Regions from separate parts of the Streptomyces chlorus genome, predicted to be linked through region 4. Evidence: riboswitches for the same ligand, from Rfam matches in the RefSeq annotation. Region 4 holds a riboswitch; each other region holds the start of a gene.
The links. Region 4 has a riboswitch for cyclic di-AMP ahead of ACFPZI_RS30575 (M23 family metallopeptidase). Riboswitches for the same ligand answer to the same signal wherever they lie in the genome.
Positions count from the first base shown of each region.

Region 1: linked by a shared signal. The riboswitch ahead of ACFPZI_RS20415 (M23 family metallopeptidase) and the one ahead of ACFPZI_RS30575 (M23 family metallopeptidase) in region 4 are both predicted to bind cyclic di-AMP.
Region 2: linked by a shared signal. The riboswitch ahead of ACFPZI_RS03015 (transglycosylase family protein) and the one ahead of ACFPZI_RS30575 (M23 family metallopeptidase) in region 4 are both predicted to bind cyclic di-AMP.
Region 3: linked by a shared signal. The riboswitch ahead of ACFPZI_RS07685 (M23 family metallopeptidase) and the one ahead of ACFPZI_RS30575 (M23 family metallopeptidase) in region 4 are both predicted to bind cyclic di-AMP.

Region 1 covers NZ_JBHSOA010000042.1:261,058-264,666, forward strand. The annotation lists partial or broken gene ACFPZI_RS20410 (GntR family transcriptional regulator) at 14-755, opposite strand; gene ACFPZI_RS20415 (M23 family metallopeptidase) at 1,013-1,786, opposite strand; cyclic di-AMP (ydaO/yuaA leader) riboswitch at 1,799-1,961, opposite strand; gene ACFPZI_RS20420 (M16 family metallopeptidase) at 2,217-3,605, opposite strand; gene ACFPZI_RS20425 (M16 family metallopeptidase) at 3,602-3,609, opposite strand, start outside.
Region 2 covers NZ_JBHSOA010000005.1:94,483-98,091, forward strand. The annotation lists gene eno (phosphopyruvate hydratase) at 1-344, opposite strand, end outside; gene ACFPZI_RS03015 (transglycosylase family protein) at 688-1,449, opposite strand; cyclic di-AMP (ydaO/yuaA leader) riboswitch at 1,454-1,622, opposite strand; gene ACFPZI_RS03020 (transglycosylase family protein) at 1,931-2,923, opposite strand; gene ACFPZI_RS03025 (cytochrome P450 family protein) at 3,252-3,609, opposite strand, start outside.
Region 3 covers NZ_JBHSOA010000012.1:189,532-193,140, reverse strand. The annotation lists gene ACFPZI_RS07690 (PrsW family intramembrane metalloprotease) at 1-898, shown strand, start outside; gene ACFPZI_RS07685 (M23 family metallopeptidase) at 993-2,048, opposite strand; cyclic di-AMP (ydaO/yuaA leader) riboswitch at 2,061-2,217, opposite strand; tRNA gene ACFPZI_RS07680 (tRNA-Met) at 2,594-2,667, opposite strand; gene ACFPZI_RS07675 (dihydrofolate reductase family protein) at 2,733-3,609, opposite strand, start outside.
Region 4 covers NZ_JBHSOA010000084.1:13,999-17,607, forward strand. The annotation lists gene ACFPZI_RS30570 (SGNH/GDSL hydrolase family protein) at 1-551, opposite strand, end outside; gene ACFPZI_RS30575 (M23 family metallopeptidase) at 839-1,795, opposite strand; cyclic di-AMP (ydaO/yuaA leader) riboswitch at 1,798-1,962, opposite strand; gene ACFPZI_RS30580 (tyrosine-protein phosphatase) at 2,484-3,281, shown strand; gene ACFPZI_RS30585 (DUF6126 family protein) at 3,357-3,479, opposite strand; gene ACFPZI_RS30590 (helix-turn-helix domain-containing protein) at 3,476-3,609, opposite strand, start outside.

The sequences.
Region 1 (3,609 bases), on a different contig from region 4:
TACGGCACCCGTGTTAAGAGCGCAGATTCGGTGTGTTTACGGGATGTTGCGCGTTCCTCACACTCTCCGCGCGGGCCCCTCGGTCCGCGCGCTCGGCCCTGTCCGCGCGCTCAGCCCTGCCGGACCCGGCGGTGAAGCGCAGGCGGTGGGCGGCGGCTGCGCGCTCGATGTGCAGCACCATGACCGCACGCGCGCGCTCGCCGTCCCCGCGCACCACGGCGTCCACGACCGCGCCGTGCTCCGCCCAGCACTCCACGGGGTCCCTCGTCCCCCGCACCTCGTACATCCAGCCGATCCTGTGCCGGAGCCGGATCAGCGTCGACGTCAGCGCCGGACTGCCGGACGCCCGGGCGAGCGTCTCGTGGAACCAGCCACCCAGTGAGCGCAGGTCGTCGCTGTGGCCCTGACGGGCCCGCTCCTGGCCCAGCCGGACCAGGCCGCACAGCACCTTCAGATGGGCCTCGGTGCGGCGCTGTGCGGCACGGGAGGCTCCGAGCGGCTCCAGCAGCAGCCGCATCTCCAGCAGGTCGGCGGCCTCCCGCTCGGTGGGTTCCGCGACGCATGCGCCCGCGTGCCGCCGGGTCACCACGAAGCCCTCGGCCTCCAGGGTGCGCAGGGCCCTCCCGGACGGGGACGCGCGAGACGCCGTAGCGGCGGGCGAGGAGTTCCTCGGTGAGCCGGCCGCCACGCTCGTAGACACCCGAGACGATGTCGTCCCGGATCGCCGTACACACCGAGTGCGCCGGAATACGCATGACCGACCTCCGAATTAATCCCCGCATAACATCAACGGGTGACGCCCGCTCCATAACTCTATTGCAACGTGCGGGAATTTCCGACGGCGAGCCGGGAATCATGTCCGTTTTTTGGACAACGGGCCGCCCGCCGGAAAGTCCGATGGCCCCGGCTCGCAGAGCGAGCCGGGGCCATTCCACGGAAAGCGGACACCTGGGGTGTCAGGGGATCACCCGAATGTCGAGGTGCACACGGAGGCCAGGGGGTACGTGCCCGGTCAGACGTTCGCGCCGTGCGCGCGGAGGTACGCGACGGGGTCGATGTCGGAGCCGTACTCGGCGGTGGTGCGGGCCTCGAAGTGCAGATGCGCGCCGGTGACATTGCCGGTGGCGCCGGAGACGCCGATCTGCTGCCCCGGGGTGACCTGCTGGCCCACCGAGACACCGACGGACGACAGGTGGCCGTACTGGGTGTACGTGCCGTCGTGCATCTTGATCACAACCTGGTTGCCGTAGGCGCCGCCCCAGCCGGCCTCGACGACGGTGCCCATGCCGACCGAGAGCACGGGGGTGCCGCTCGCGGCGTGGAAGTCGACACCGGTGTGGCTGCCGGAGGACCAGACGGCACCGCCGGACAGGTAACCGGTCGAGACGTAGGAGCCCGCGATCGGGGACACGAAGGTGGTGAGGCGCTTGCGCTCGGCCTCCCGCGCGGCGCGCTCCTCGGCTTCGCGGGCCCTCTCGGCCTCTTCGGCCGCCCTCTCCCGCGCGGCTTCCTCGGCGGCTTCGCGGGCGGCGGCCTGGGCCGCCTCGCGTGCGGCCTCGTGCTGGGCAGCCGCCTGGGCGTCGACCTGGGCGGCGGCCTCGTCGCCCAGGGTGATCACGGGGGTGAGGCCGGTCTGTTCCGCGGCGGATTCGGCGGCGAGCGCCGGAGCCGCGAGGGAGCCGATGACACCGGTGGTGGTGAGGGCCGCGACGCCCGCCGCCCTGGCGGTGCCGCGATGCACACGGCTGGGACGACGGTGCTTCCCGGGGGCGCGGGTGAACGCCATGTACAGGGTGGTCCTTTCCTTCCCTCTCGCCTACCGGGTTAGCTGACAGGTTCGGAGCAGGAAGGTCTCCTACGGGCCCCCTCGCGACACGCGCGGGCGTCCGATTCACCTCAGGGACGGTTGGGTCCCCGGCTCCCCTGGCTCGCGCCGTACGGGGACTCGGCGATGACTGTCCGGTGCCGCGGGTGCGGCGCACTGCCCGACGAACAGACCGCATGAAGCTAAGCGGGGCATCCTTCAATCCCCAAACTGATCCCGGCTTTTGTAGCGCATCCCACAGGGCAGACATGCACTTCCCGCCCCAATTCGGGCATAAGCGGGCCCTGGTGACTTTCACGCCACCAGGGCCACGCGCGCGTGCGCTCCGCCGGGTGCCCACGGGGCCCCCGCGGACTGCCTCTCAGCGGCGTCCCGGCCGCTGACGGGCCGTCTATTCGGCGGCCACGACGGTGACTTCGCCGATGCCGAGCGCCTCGACGGGCTCCTTGATCTTCGCCGCGTCGCCGACCAGGACGGTCACGAGTCGGTCCACCGGGAAGGCGTTCACCACCGCCGCGGTCGCCTCCACGGTGCCTGTGGCGGCGAGCCGCCGGTACAGCTCGGCCTGGTAGTCGTCGGGCAGATGCTGCTCCACCTGGTCGGCCAGGGTGCCGGCGACGGCCGCGGCGGTCTCGTACCTGAGCGGCGCCACACCCACCAGGTTCTGTACGGCGACGTCACGCTCGGCGTCGGTGAGGCCCTCGGCGGCGAGGGTGCGCAGCACCGTCCACAGGTCCTGCAGGGCGGGGCCGGTGTTCGGGGTGTCGACGGAGCCGCTGATGGCGAGCAGCGACGCGCCGGTGCCGTCCGGGGCGGACCTCAGGACCTGGCCGAACGACCGTACGCCGTAGGTGTAGCCCTTCTCCTCGCGCAGGACGCGGTCCAAGCGGGAGGTGAGAGTGCCGCCGAGGCAGTAGGTGCCGAGCACCTGCGCGGCCCACACGCGGTCGTGCCGGTCCGCTCCGACGCGGCCGATGAGCAACTGTGTCTGTACGGCGCCGGGGCGGTCCACGATCACGACCCGGCCGGAGTCGTCGGCGGTGACCGGCGGAACGGGCCGCGGCTGGGCGGACGATCCGGTCCAGACGCCAAGGGTGTCGCCGAGCAGCTCGTCCAGGTCGGTGCCGGTGAGGTCGCCGACGACCACCGCGGTGGCGGTCGCGGGGCGGACGTGCTTCTCGTGGAAGGCGCGTACGGCCGTCGAGTCGATGCCGGCGACGGTCTCCTCGGTGCCCTGGCGCGGGCGGGACATGCGCGACGTCGCCGGGAACAGCTCCTTGGAGAGTTCCTTCGCCGCGCGGCGGGACGGGTTGGCCAGCTCGTGCGGGATCTCGTCGAGGCGGTTGCGGACGAGGCGCTCGATCTCGCTGTCGGCGAACGCGGGTGCCCTGAGGGCGTCGGCGAGCAGCCCGAGCCCCTTGGTGAGCCGTGAGGCCGGCACCTCGAGGCTCAGACGGATGCCGGGGTGGTCGGCGTAGGCGTCCAGGGTGGCGCCGCAGCGCTCCAGTTCGGCGGCGAACTCCTCGGCGGAGTGCTTGTCGGTGCCCTCGGAGAACGCCCGCGCGGTGATCGTGGCGACACCGTCGAGCCCGGCCGGTTCGGCCTCCAGGGGCGCGTCGAGCAGCACCTCGACGGCGACGATCTGCTGGCCGGGGCGGTGGCAGCGCAGCACCGTCAGACCGTTGCCGAGGGCGGTGCGCTCGGGGGCCGGGAAGGCCCAGGGCCGGGCCTCGCCCGCCTGCGGCTGGGGGTGGAAGTCCATCGTGGCGAGCTCGGTCACTTCG
Region 2 (3,609 bases), on a different contig from region 4:
GAGACGCCGAGGATGGCGTTGGCGCCGAGGGAGCCCTTGTTGTCGGTGGCGTCCAGGTCGAACATCGCCTGGTCGATCAGGCGCTGCTCGGTGGCGTCGTAGCCGACGAGCTCCGGGCCGATCTGCTCGATGACGGCCAGGACGGCCTTCTCGACACCCTTGCCCTGGTAACGGTCGGGGTCGCCGTCACGGAGTTCGATGGCCTCGAAGGCGCCGGTGGAGGCGCCGGACGGGACGGCGGCACGACCCGTGCTGCCGTCGTCGAGGCCGACCTCGACCTCGACCGTGGGGTTACCTCGGGAGTCCAGGATTTCCCGGGCTACGACGACGTCGATGGACGGCACGAGCATCTCCTTCATGGATGTGACGTGGTTCAGCGGGGCCACGGGGCCCTGCGGACCCGAGCCTATCCGGCTCGGGGCGATCGGCCATCCGGTCGGCCGCTTCACGGACAGAACCGAGAGTAAATTGTTTCCGAACGGAACAAAGGCGGTATCGGAAAACCGGGAGACGGAAAACCGGAAAACCGGGAGACCGGAGACCGGAGACCGGGTCCGGGTCCGGCACCGCGCACGAACCGGATCCGGCGTCGAACACGGAAAAGCCCCGCCCCGGCGCGTACGGGGGACACGCGCCGGGGCGGGGCAGGCACCCGTGGGGACGGGGCCAGGACCTGCGACTGCGGCCTTACTTCAGGTGCAGCTGCTGGCCCGGGTAAATGAGGTCGGCATCCTCGACGATCTCGTCGTTCAGCTTGAACAGCTTGCCCCAGCCGCCCTTGACGTCGTGCTCCGAGGCGATCGAGCTGAGGGTGTCGCCCTTGACGACCTTGTACTCACCGTCACCCTTCTCGACCTTCTCGCCGGTCGGGGTGGTGACGGTCTTCTTGGCGGCCGGACGCTCGTCGGAGCGGGAGGCCTTCTGCTCGGCGGAACGCTCGGGAGCGGCCTCGGCGCTCCGCTCCTGGGACTTCTGCTTCGGGGACTCCTGCTTCTGGGACTTCTGCGAGGAGCCGCTGTCCTGGTTGCCGGAGCTCTGGTTGCCCGAGCCCTCGGCGGAACCGCCACCGGTGTAGGCCGCGTTGGACAGGCCCGTGCCGCAGACCGGCCAGGCACCCTTGCCCTGGCCGGCGAGGACCTTCTCGGCGATCTGGATCTGCTGGGCCTTGCTGGCCTGGTCGGCGGTGCCGGCGTGCGCCGTGCCGCCGTAGCCGGCCCAGGTGGAGGCGGAGAACTGCAGACCGCCGTAGTAGCCGTTGCCGGTATTGATCGACCAGTTGCCGCCGGACTCGCACTGGGCGACGGCGTCCCACTCGGAGGCGGTGGCGGCGGAAGCGTTGCCGGCCGCCATCAGCGGGGCGGCGACAGCGACACCGGTGACGCCGGCGACGGCGATGACACGGGTGGCCTTGGACGGACGACGGTGCTTGCCCTTGCCGGAAAACAGCATGAATGGATCCCCTCACCGACGCCTACGAGGTGAGCTGTCGGGTTCGGGCCGGTTGAGTTGCCCGGCCGCGTCCCTCACGGGACGCGGCTTCACCCCAAGCCACATCCGGCTTTCTCCACCGGATTTGGCGCCTACCTTGGGTCCCCCGCTCCTGCCTACGGCGCATGACGCGACGACTGTTCCCGTGCTGCCACTGGCAGGATTCGGCGTGGCGGCAGCCGGGGCCCGCGATGGCGAGCGGTCCTGACCGTAGACACGCGCTCGGCGGATTATCAAAGACGATCAGGGCTTCTGAGACCTATCTCTCATCGCCTTTAAATCAGACATTCTTCGCGAATCATGACCTCAACTGGCCCCGTCGACACGCTTTTTCGCACGCCGACCCAACTGCCGCCCAGTCACCACTCAACCGGTGCCCAGCTACCGCTCAGCCCTGCCGCCCGGCCGGGAAAGGCCCGCACGCCCAGCCGGCACCCGGATGTCAGCCGTTGTCCGACTCGAACCCGAACGAAAGCGTCTGACCGGGAAGGATGAGGTTCGAGGCGGCCGCGCCCAGGATCTCGTCCCCTCCGCTGTACTGGGCGAGCCATCCGCCGCCGAGGGCAAGGGAGTCGGAGGCGGCCGAGGAGCCGCTCCCGGAGCCCGCGCCGGAGTCGCTCGACGGGGACGAACTGCCAAGGCCGCGCGTGAAGCCGAGACCGCCGCGCGAAGCGTGCCGGCCGGAGGATCCGGCGTCACGGTCCTCACGCACCTCTTCCTCGGCGTTGGCGCCGCGGTGACGGCCGCCGCCGGAGTCCTCGCCGCCAGCCGAGGCCGAAGCGTCGACCTTCTGCTCGGACTTGTCCGATTCCTCACCCTTGGCCGAGGCCGAAGGAGAGGGGGAAGCGGAGGAGGAAGCACTGGGGCCGGCCGATCCACCCTTCTCCCCCTCTTTCCCCTCCTTCCCCTTCGCCTTGCCCTCCGTGGCGTCCTCCGCGTCCGCCGAGGAGTCGGAGGACTGCGACGGCGACGGGGTGGCGGTCCTTTCGGAACCGGGCTTGGCCGACGAGCCGTCCTCCACGCCGGTGTCCACGCCGGTGTCCACGCCGGGCACGGACGATTCCTGGTTCAGTCCCCCCAGCAGCCCACAGGCTCTCCACGCGCCGACACCCTGGTCGGCGAGGATCTTCTCGGCCACCGCTATCTGCTGGCCCCGGCTGGCCTGGTCGGCGCTGGTCGCGTAGTCGAGGCCGCCGTACTTCTCCCAGGCCTCCTGGGTCAGTTGCAGACCGCCGTAGTAGCCGTTGCCGGAGTTCTGGCTCCAGGAGCCGCCGGACTCGCACTCGGCGACCCGGTCCCAGGTCGAGCCGTCGGCCGCGCTGGCCGCGCCGGCCCCGAGAAGGGGAATCGCGATGGCCGAGCCGGTCACTCCGGCCGCGACGAGAAGAGCCGGAGCCTGGCGGGGGCGGCGGTGACGACCATTGCCGGAGAGCATGCGGAGACCTTTCGCAGGACAACAGTTACTCGCACGGCGGTTCGAACTGCGCTGCTGTGAAAGCGAGGTGCCGTGCTTGATGGGTGAACGTATCCGCAGTCGAACGTCTGTCACAAGTTAATGCCGCGCAGATCACACTAAGATCACAGAGCTGAGTGAGCGTCACCTTTACCTCGCTCCTACCAAGGCTCGACAGACCGTGTCCGAAGGGGGCCTGACGGTCACCTGCACGGTGGCCGACGGGCATTTCGAGGGCTGCCCGGGGGCCGGTTCGAAGACCTTCCGGGGCATTTCGGAGGACGTCGAGCGCTTCCCCTCATGGGCGAAATCACTTCGGTGGCGGGGTGAATCGCACCGGCAGTGTGCGCAGTCCGCGCATGATGAGGCCGCCGCGCCAGCGCAGTTCGGCCGGGTCCGCCGCGAGTTCAAGGTCCGGCAGACGGGTCAGCAGCGTGGCGAGCGCGGTCTGGCCCTCCAGGCGGGCCAGTGGGGCGCCGAGGCAGTAGTGGATGCCGTGGCCGTACCCCAGATGCTGGTTGTCGCGCCGTGCGAGGTCGAGCGCGTCGGGGTCGGCGAACCGCTCCGGATCGCGGTCCGCGGCGGCCAGGACGACGAGGACCGGGTCACCGGCCGAGATGTGCTGCCCGCCGAGGGTGAGCGCCTCGGTGGCGAACCGCCAGGTGGCC
Region 3 (3,609 bases), on a different contig from region 4:
CCTCCTCGACGGCGTGGTGATAGCCGGGGTCACCGCCACCGGTTTCGCCTTCACCGAGAACATCCTCTACCTCGGCACCGCCTTCGGCACCGACCAGCTCACCGGCGGCAGCGGCGTCTCCTCCGTCACCGCGGCGACGTTCTTCGTCCGCGTCGTCATGTCGCCGTTCGCGCACCCGCTCTTCACGGTCCTCACCGGCATCGGCTTCGGGACGGCCGCGCTCGCCACCGGGCGGCGGCGCCCGGTGCGCTTCCTGCTCCCGCTCGGCGGCCTGCTGCTCGCGATGGGCATGCACGCGCTGTGGAACGTCTCCTCGACCCTCGGCGAGTACGGCTTCTTCGCCGTGTACGCGGCGTTCATGCTGCCGTCGTTCGGCCTGTTGACCTGGCTGGTGGTGCGGACCCGGCAGCGCGAGCTGCGGACCGTACGGGAGGAGCTGCCCGCGTACGTCAGGGCCGGCTGGCTGTCCCCGGCCCAGCCCTACGCGCTCGGCTCGATGCGGGCTCGGCGCGTCGCCCGGCGGTACGCGCGCCGGCACGGCGGCCGGGCCGCGGCCCGCGCGGTGGCGCAGTACGGGGCGTACGCGACGTCGCTGGCGTTCCTGCGGCACCGGGGGCGCCGCGGCCGCGCGGGTACAGACTTCACCGCACGGGAGCACGAGCTGCTACGGGAGCTGTGGCAGCGCCGCGACACGGCCCGCCCGGCTCTGGAACACGCGGCCCGAGTCACCGCACCGCCCGCCCCGTCCTGGCCGCTGTACGGCGCGTACGGCTTACCCGGCGCGTACGGGGGGTACGGAGCGTACGGGCCGTACGGCGCCATGAACCCCCCGCACTCCGTGCACCCCGGGTACCCGGCGTCCGGGCCGAACCCGTACGCGTACCCGTACCGCCCCTGAAACGCCGGACCGGCAGCCCTGACGTCGGGGGGTCGTCGTCAGGACTGCCGGGGCTGTGGCTGCGAGGGCGTGAAGACCGGCCGGGGCCGGGGTCTCAGACGGTGAGGCCCTTCGACTGCATCCAGGCCATCGGGTCGATGCCCCCGGCGGAACCGGCCGTGTGCACCTCCAGGTGGAGGTGGGCGCCGGTGGAGTTGCCGGTGGAGCCGACGCGGCCGATCACGTCGCCGGTGTTGACCTGCTGGCCGACGCTGACGCTGATGGAGGACTGGTGGGCGTACCAGATCTCGGTGCCGTCGTCGAGGGTCAGCACGGTCTTGTAGCCGTAGGAACCGTCCCAGCCGGCGGAGGTGATCGTGCCGGTGTGGACCGCCTTGATCAGCGTGCCCGTGGGGGCGGCGAAGTCCAGGCCGGTGTGCTGGCCGGAGGACCAGTAGGCGCCGGCCTGACCGAAGGTCGAGGAGATGGTGTACGAGGAGGTCGGCAGTGCGTACTGCTTGGCCAGTTCGGCCAGACGCTCGGCCTCGGCCTTCTGCCTGGCCTCCTCCTCCGCCTTCTCCTTCGCGGCGGCGGCCTTCTCCTTCGCGGCGGCGACCTTCTCCTCCGCCTCCTTCTTCGCGGCGGCGGCCTGGTCCTTGGCCTCCTTCTCCACCTGGGCGGCGGCCTCGGCGGCGGCCTTGTCCTCGGCCTGGCTCTGCTGCTGCTCGACCTGAGCCATGATCCGGGCGCGCAGCACCTCGCCGGCGCCGGAGGTGCTGCCCTGCTCGGCCTCGTCGGCGACCGTGCCGATGCTGCTGAGCGGGGTGGCGGAACCCTGGGGGGTTTCCTCGTCGGAGATGAGGGAACCGACAGAGGGAAGGTCCGGCATCGAGATCGAGACCGGCGGCTTGCCGGTCTGGGCGCTGGCCATACCGCCACCGGCGACGGCGGCTATGACACCGACGCCCAGGACGGTGGAGCTGCGGGCGAGGCCGCCGCCGCGCTGCTTGCCGACGCGGTGCCGACCGCGTACGGGGAGCAGGGACTCCGCGGTGGGGTTCCACTCCTCGAAGGGGCCCTCGTCGGTGCGGATGCTGTCGTAGCCGAAGGTCTCGCTGTCGCGCTGGCTCGGCATGAAGGGGGCCTCAGGGGCAGGACGGTTCGACGCCACGTGGGGCGCACTCCTTTCCTTCCTTATCGCCTACCGGGTTAGCTGACGGGTTCGGAGCAGGAAGGTCTCCTACGCGCGTATACCGTCCGTGTCTCCACGGGGCATTCACGCGATTCACCCCAAGGTGTTGGTTCCCCGGTTCCCTTGCGGGATTCGGCGCGTGCGCACGGAGCCGACTCGTGTGACGGCTGGGACGACCGCGCTGCGTTATCGAACGTTAATAGACGGAGGGGTCGTATTCCAAGCCGTTCCTCTTGATCGTTAACGATTTCCATACGGACTTAAGCACCACGACCGCCCCAAAACGGGTGAGTTGACTTCCCCTCATCCGTCACACCTTATCTGACGGTGCATCAGTTGTTATGCGCAGCGAGGCGCTGCGATCACCCGGCGTGACATCGGCGCGGAAGGGCCCGGAGAACGCGCCCTCGGAACCTCCACCGGAGGACGGGAACGGAAGACGGAAACGGAAGACGGAAACGGGAGACAGGAACAGGAACGGCCGAGGGCCGGAACCCTTTCGGATTCCGGCCCTCGGCCTTCAGTAGCGGGGACAGGATTTGAACCTGCGACCTCTGGGTTATGAGCCCAGCGAGCTACCGAGCTGCTCCACCCCGCGTCGTTGTGTAACCAGCATACGGCATCCGCGGGGCACTTCGCACACCCATGACCGCCGCCCCTCCGTCACCGGCCGGTCAGATGGCTGTTCGGTGCCTCGGCGGCCTCCTTGTGCTCCGGCAGGACGACGACCAGGGCCCCCTCCGCGGCCAGCACTCCGCTGCCGTCGGCGCCCGCCACGAAGGTGTCCGGCTCCCGCCACGCGGTGACCACCCGCCGTACCCCCGCGTCCAGGATCAGCCGGGCGCAGGGCGCCGGACGGGAGGCGCGGCGGGCGCAGGGTTCCAGGCTGGAGTACACGGTGGCGGTCGCGAGCCGCGGGTCCACGGGGTCGATCTTGGCGAGGGCGGCCTCCTCGGCGTGCACCACCGGGTCGCCGCCCTCGCGGGAGTGGCCGCGCGCCAGCTCGGTGCCGTCGGCCGCCACGACCACCGCGCCCACGCTGAACGCCGTCCGAGAGGGCGGGCACCGGTCCGCCAGTTCGCAGGCGAGGGCCAGCCAGTGGTGGTCGGCGGCGACGGGGAGCGGGCCGGCGCCGGGGGCGGTGGGCTCGTAGCGCATGAGGACGACGTCGCCGATGGGACGGGTCTCCAGCAGCCGCAGCCGGCCGCCCTGGTAGGTGCCGGGGCCGAAGAGGCGGGCGGCGCCCGGGTCGCCGACGAAGAGCGGGGCGAGGACCAGCTGGAGCTCGTCGGCGAGGCCCTGGGTGAGGAGCTGGGTGTGGATCAGGCCGCCGCCCTCGACCATGAGCCGCCGGACGCCGTACGCGTCGTACAGGTGCGTCAGGAGCCGCCGCCAGTCGAGGTCGGCGCCGAGCGGCACGATGTCGGCGGCGAGACCGTGGGCGCGGGCGCGTTCGGCGCCCTTGTCGGTCGTGTAGAGGGCCTTCGCGCCGCCGGTGTGCCAGAACCGCGCCGCCGGGTCCAGGTCGCCCGAGCCGCTG
Region 4 (3,609 bases):
AGCGCCACGCGTGTGTGCCCCTCGGGCGACAGGTGCAGCCGGTCGGTGTCCCAGGCCCTGCGGTCCTGGATGCTCCTGAGGGACCAGAGGTCGAGCACCGGACAGCCGTACCGGTCGGCGACGGCCCGCACATGTCCGTTGTAAGTGGCGATCTTGCCACGCAGATGCCTGAGCAGGGGCACACCACGGGTGTCGAACCCGGTCGTCACCAGAACTGTGCCGGAGACCGCCGCGAGCGTGGCGATCGCCCGCTCGAAACGCTCGGCCACTTCGTCCGGATCGCTGCCGGGGCGCAGGATGTCGTTGCCGCCCGCACAGAACGAAACCAGTGCGGGGGCCAATTCGACGGCCCGCGGAAGCTGGTCGGCCATGATCTGGTCGAGCAGTTTTCCGCGCACCGCGAGATTTGCGTACCGGAAGTCGCCTTCGGGACGCCGGTCGGCGAGAAGTATCGCGAATCGGTCGGCCCAGCCGACGAACGCCCCGTCGGGGCCGGGGTCGCCGACGCCCTCGGTGAAGCTGTCCCCCACCGCCACGTACGACCCGATCACTGCCTTGCTGTCTTTCTTCGAATCGTCTGCCACAACCGGACATGATTCACCTTCGAATGTGACCTACGCGACCGTAGGAAGGCATTGACGGGCGGTGAGATAAGCCACTCGCAAAGCATTGGCCAATCCGGAATAGCCCTCCGGGCGGGGACGTTGACCGGCGAGCGACGTGACGCACGGAACACCCCCGGCGCTCCCAGCACTCCCTCGCTACGGGCGCACCGAAGGCCGGACCCCGGGATCGGGGTCCGGCCTTCGGTGGCGCGTCAGGCAGGTTGCCTCGGGGGTCAGCCGATGGAGACGCCCTTGCCGCGGAGGTAGGAGACCGGGTCCACGTCCGAGCCGTAGTTCGGCGTGGTGCGGATCTCGAAGTGCAGGTGCGGGCCGGTCGAGTTGCCGGTGGAGCCCGAGAGGCCGACCTGCTGGCCGCCGCTCACGGTCTGGCCGGCGGAGACGGACAGCGAGGACAGGTGGGCGTACTGGGCGTAGTGGCCGTCGTTCAGCTTGATGACGACCTGGTTGCCGTACGAGCCGGCCCAGCCGGCGGAGACGACGGTGCCCGCGCCCACGGCCTTCAGGGAGGTGCCGGTCGGAACGGCGAAGTCGACACCGGTGTGGTAGCCGCTGGACCACATGCTGCCGGCCACCTTGTAGGCGGTGCCGAAGCCGCCGCCGGGCACCGGCGAGCTGTAACCGGAGGCGGTCGCGACCTGGTTCGCGGTGGTCGAGCCGGAGGAGGACTTCGGCGCGGACTGCTCGGGGGCCGCCCCGGCCGTCGACGGCTTCGCCGCGGAGGACGGAGCGGATGAAGAGGACCTCTCGGGAGAAGAGGACTTCTTCTGTGCGCTGGTCGCGGTGGCCTTGCCGTCGACCGAGAGTTTCAGACCGGGGTGGATGAGCGACGGGTCGCCGCCCACGGCCTCGCGGTTGTCGGAGTAGAGCTGCTTCCAGCCGCCGTCGACGTTCTCGGACTCGGCGATCTTCGCCAGGTAGTCGCCGCCCTTCACGATGTACGTGCGGGCGTCGCCGTTCTTGTTGTCGTCGGCCTGCACGCCGTCAGACGTCTTACCGGCGACGGAATACGACTGGACGGCCTTTTCCGGTGCGGCCTGCGGAGTGGCGGCGTTCGCTCCGGTGGCGCCGAGAAGCGGCAGGGCGAGTACGGCGCCACCGGTTCCGGCGACGGCGATGGAACGGGTGAAACGAAAAGCGCTGGGACGGCGGTGCTTACCCTTTGCGGGCATGACGAATTCCTCTCCGGCGCCTACGAGGTGAGCTGTCGGGTGCGGACTGGAGATGCCCGGCCGCGCCGAAAGCGCGACTTAACCCCAAGCCGTTCCGGAGACCGGAACAGGCAGTCGTACCTGTGGGTCCCCCGCTCCTGCCATATACGGGTCAGAGTGTGAAGGTTCCGGACAGCGGCAGGATTAGGCGTCCGTCCGGATTGATGGCGAACGTAGGCGACCGAGAAGCAAAGGGACAAGCGCGATCTTCCGAGCGAAGGCGCTTTTTCGTGATCCATTGACCTGAAAATCGTCACCCAGAGTCGCACCGGGATTTCGGCACCCCCCGAATCCCCTTGCGAAATATCGGAATTACGTGAACATGGCGACAGCACATCGTCACCTCTATGACGATGCTCACCACCCCATTCCCATCTCCCCTTCTATCGGGGCACGTTATGGCGAAACGCCCTAAAGGGGCAGAACGCACCAATAGGGAAATATTGGATGATTCGGCCGGGTCGGTCCGGGGGCCCGGCACGGGTCCGTCCGCGCCGGGGACTCCACACCGGCGGCTCCACCGGGACAGCCCCGTCTCCACTCCGACGGCCCCGTCGCCAACTCATTGCCCCTGCCGGGCATGTCGTATCGTCGGGTGACACCCGCCGACGCCGACGCGCCGGCGGCGCAGAGTGGGAGAGGGGCCCCCGTGACGCAGCAGATCCCGTCGACCGAACCCGAGCTCACCGGAGTGCGCAATTTCCGTGATGTGGGCGGCCTGCCGACCGTCGACGGCCGCCGAGTGCGACACGGGGTGCTGTTCCGCAGCGGCCATCTCGCACACGCCACCGAGGAGGACGCCGCCTTCCTGTCCTCCCTGGGACTGCACACCGTCTTCGACTTCCGCAACGCAGCCGACCACAAGCTGGACGGGCGGGACATCGAACTGCCCGGCGTGCGCAATGTGAATCTGCCGCTGAGCGACCCGGCCGACGGCGCCACGTTCTGGAGGATGGTCCGCGACGGGGACCTGGACCAGCTCCGCTCGATCCTCGCCGGCGACAAGGGGGCGGAGCGGATGATCGCCTCGTACCGCATGACGGTGAGGCAACGCACCGCCGAGCACTCCCGGGTGCTGATCTCGCTCGCCGAGGAGTGTGTGCCCGCGCTGATGCACTGCGCGGCGGGCAAGGACCGCGCGGGCCTGTCGGTGGCGGTGACGCTGCTCGCGCTGGGCGTGGAACGGGACGCGATCTTCGACGACTATCTGAAGTCCAGCGCCGCGCACCGCCGCTACAAGGTGCGCCGCAGCGGCACCTCCGCCTCGGCCTACTCCCCCGAGGTCATGGAGCTGCTCGACCCTCTGTTCGACGCCCGCGCCGAGTATCTGTCGGCCGCGCTGGAGACGATCGAGGAGACCTGGGGCGGCGTGGACCCCTACCTCGAGCAGGCGCTCGGGCTCACCCCCGAGAACCGGGAGCGGCTGCGCGAGCGCATGCTGGACTGAGCGATCCCCCGGTCGAGCAGGTGCTCGACCGGGGGATCACGGGATCGCTCGGCTCCTGCTGTGTTCGACCGGGGGCTACTGCTTCGCGCCCAGCTCGAACAGCAGATAGATGAAGCCCGCGAAGAGGTGCCCCACCACCACGTAGACGAACAGCCTCACCCACAGGGCGCGGGGAAACTTCTCCTCCATGTCTTTCATGACACATCTCCTTGGGTGGGGCCCAGGCACAGGGCGGCCGTGGGACTCTGCAGCAGGGTATGGACGAACAGCAGCTCGACCCCGTCGGGGTCCTCGGCGGCGATACGGTGCGGGGTCAGCGAGTCGAAGT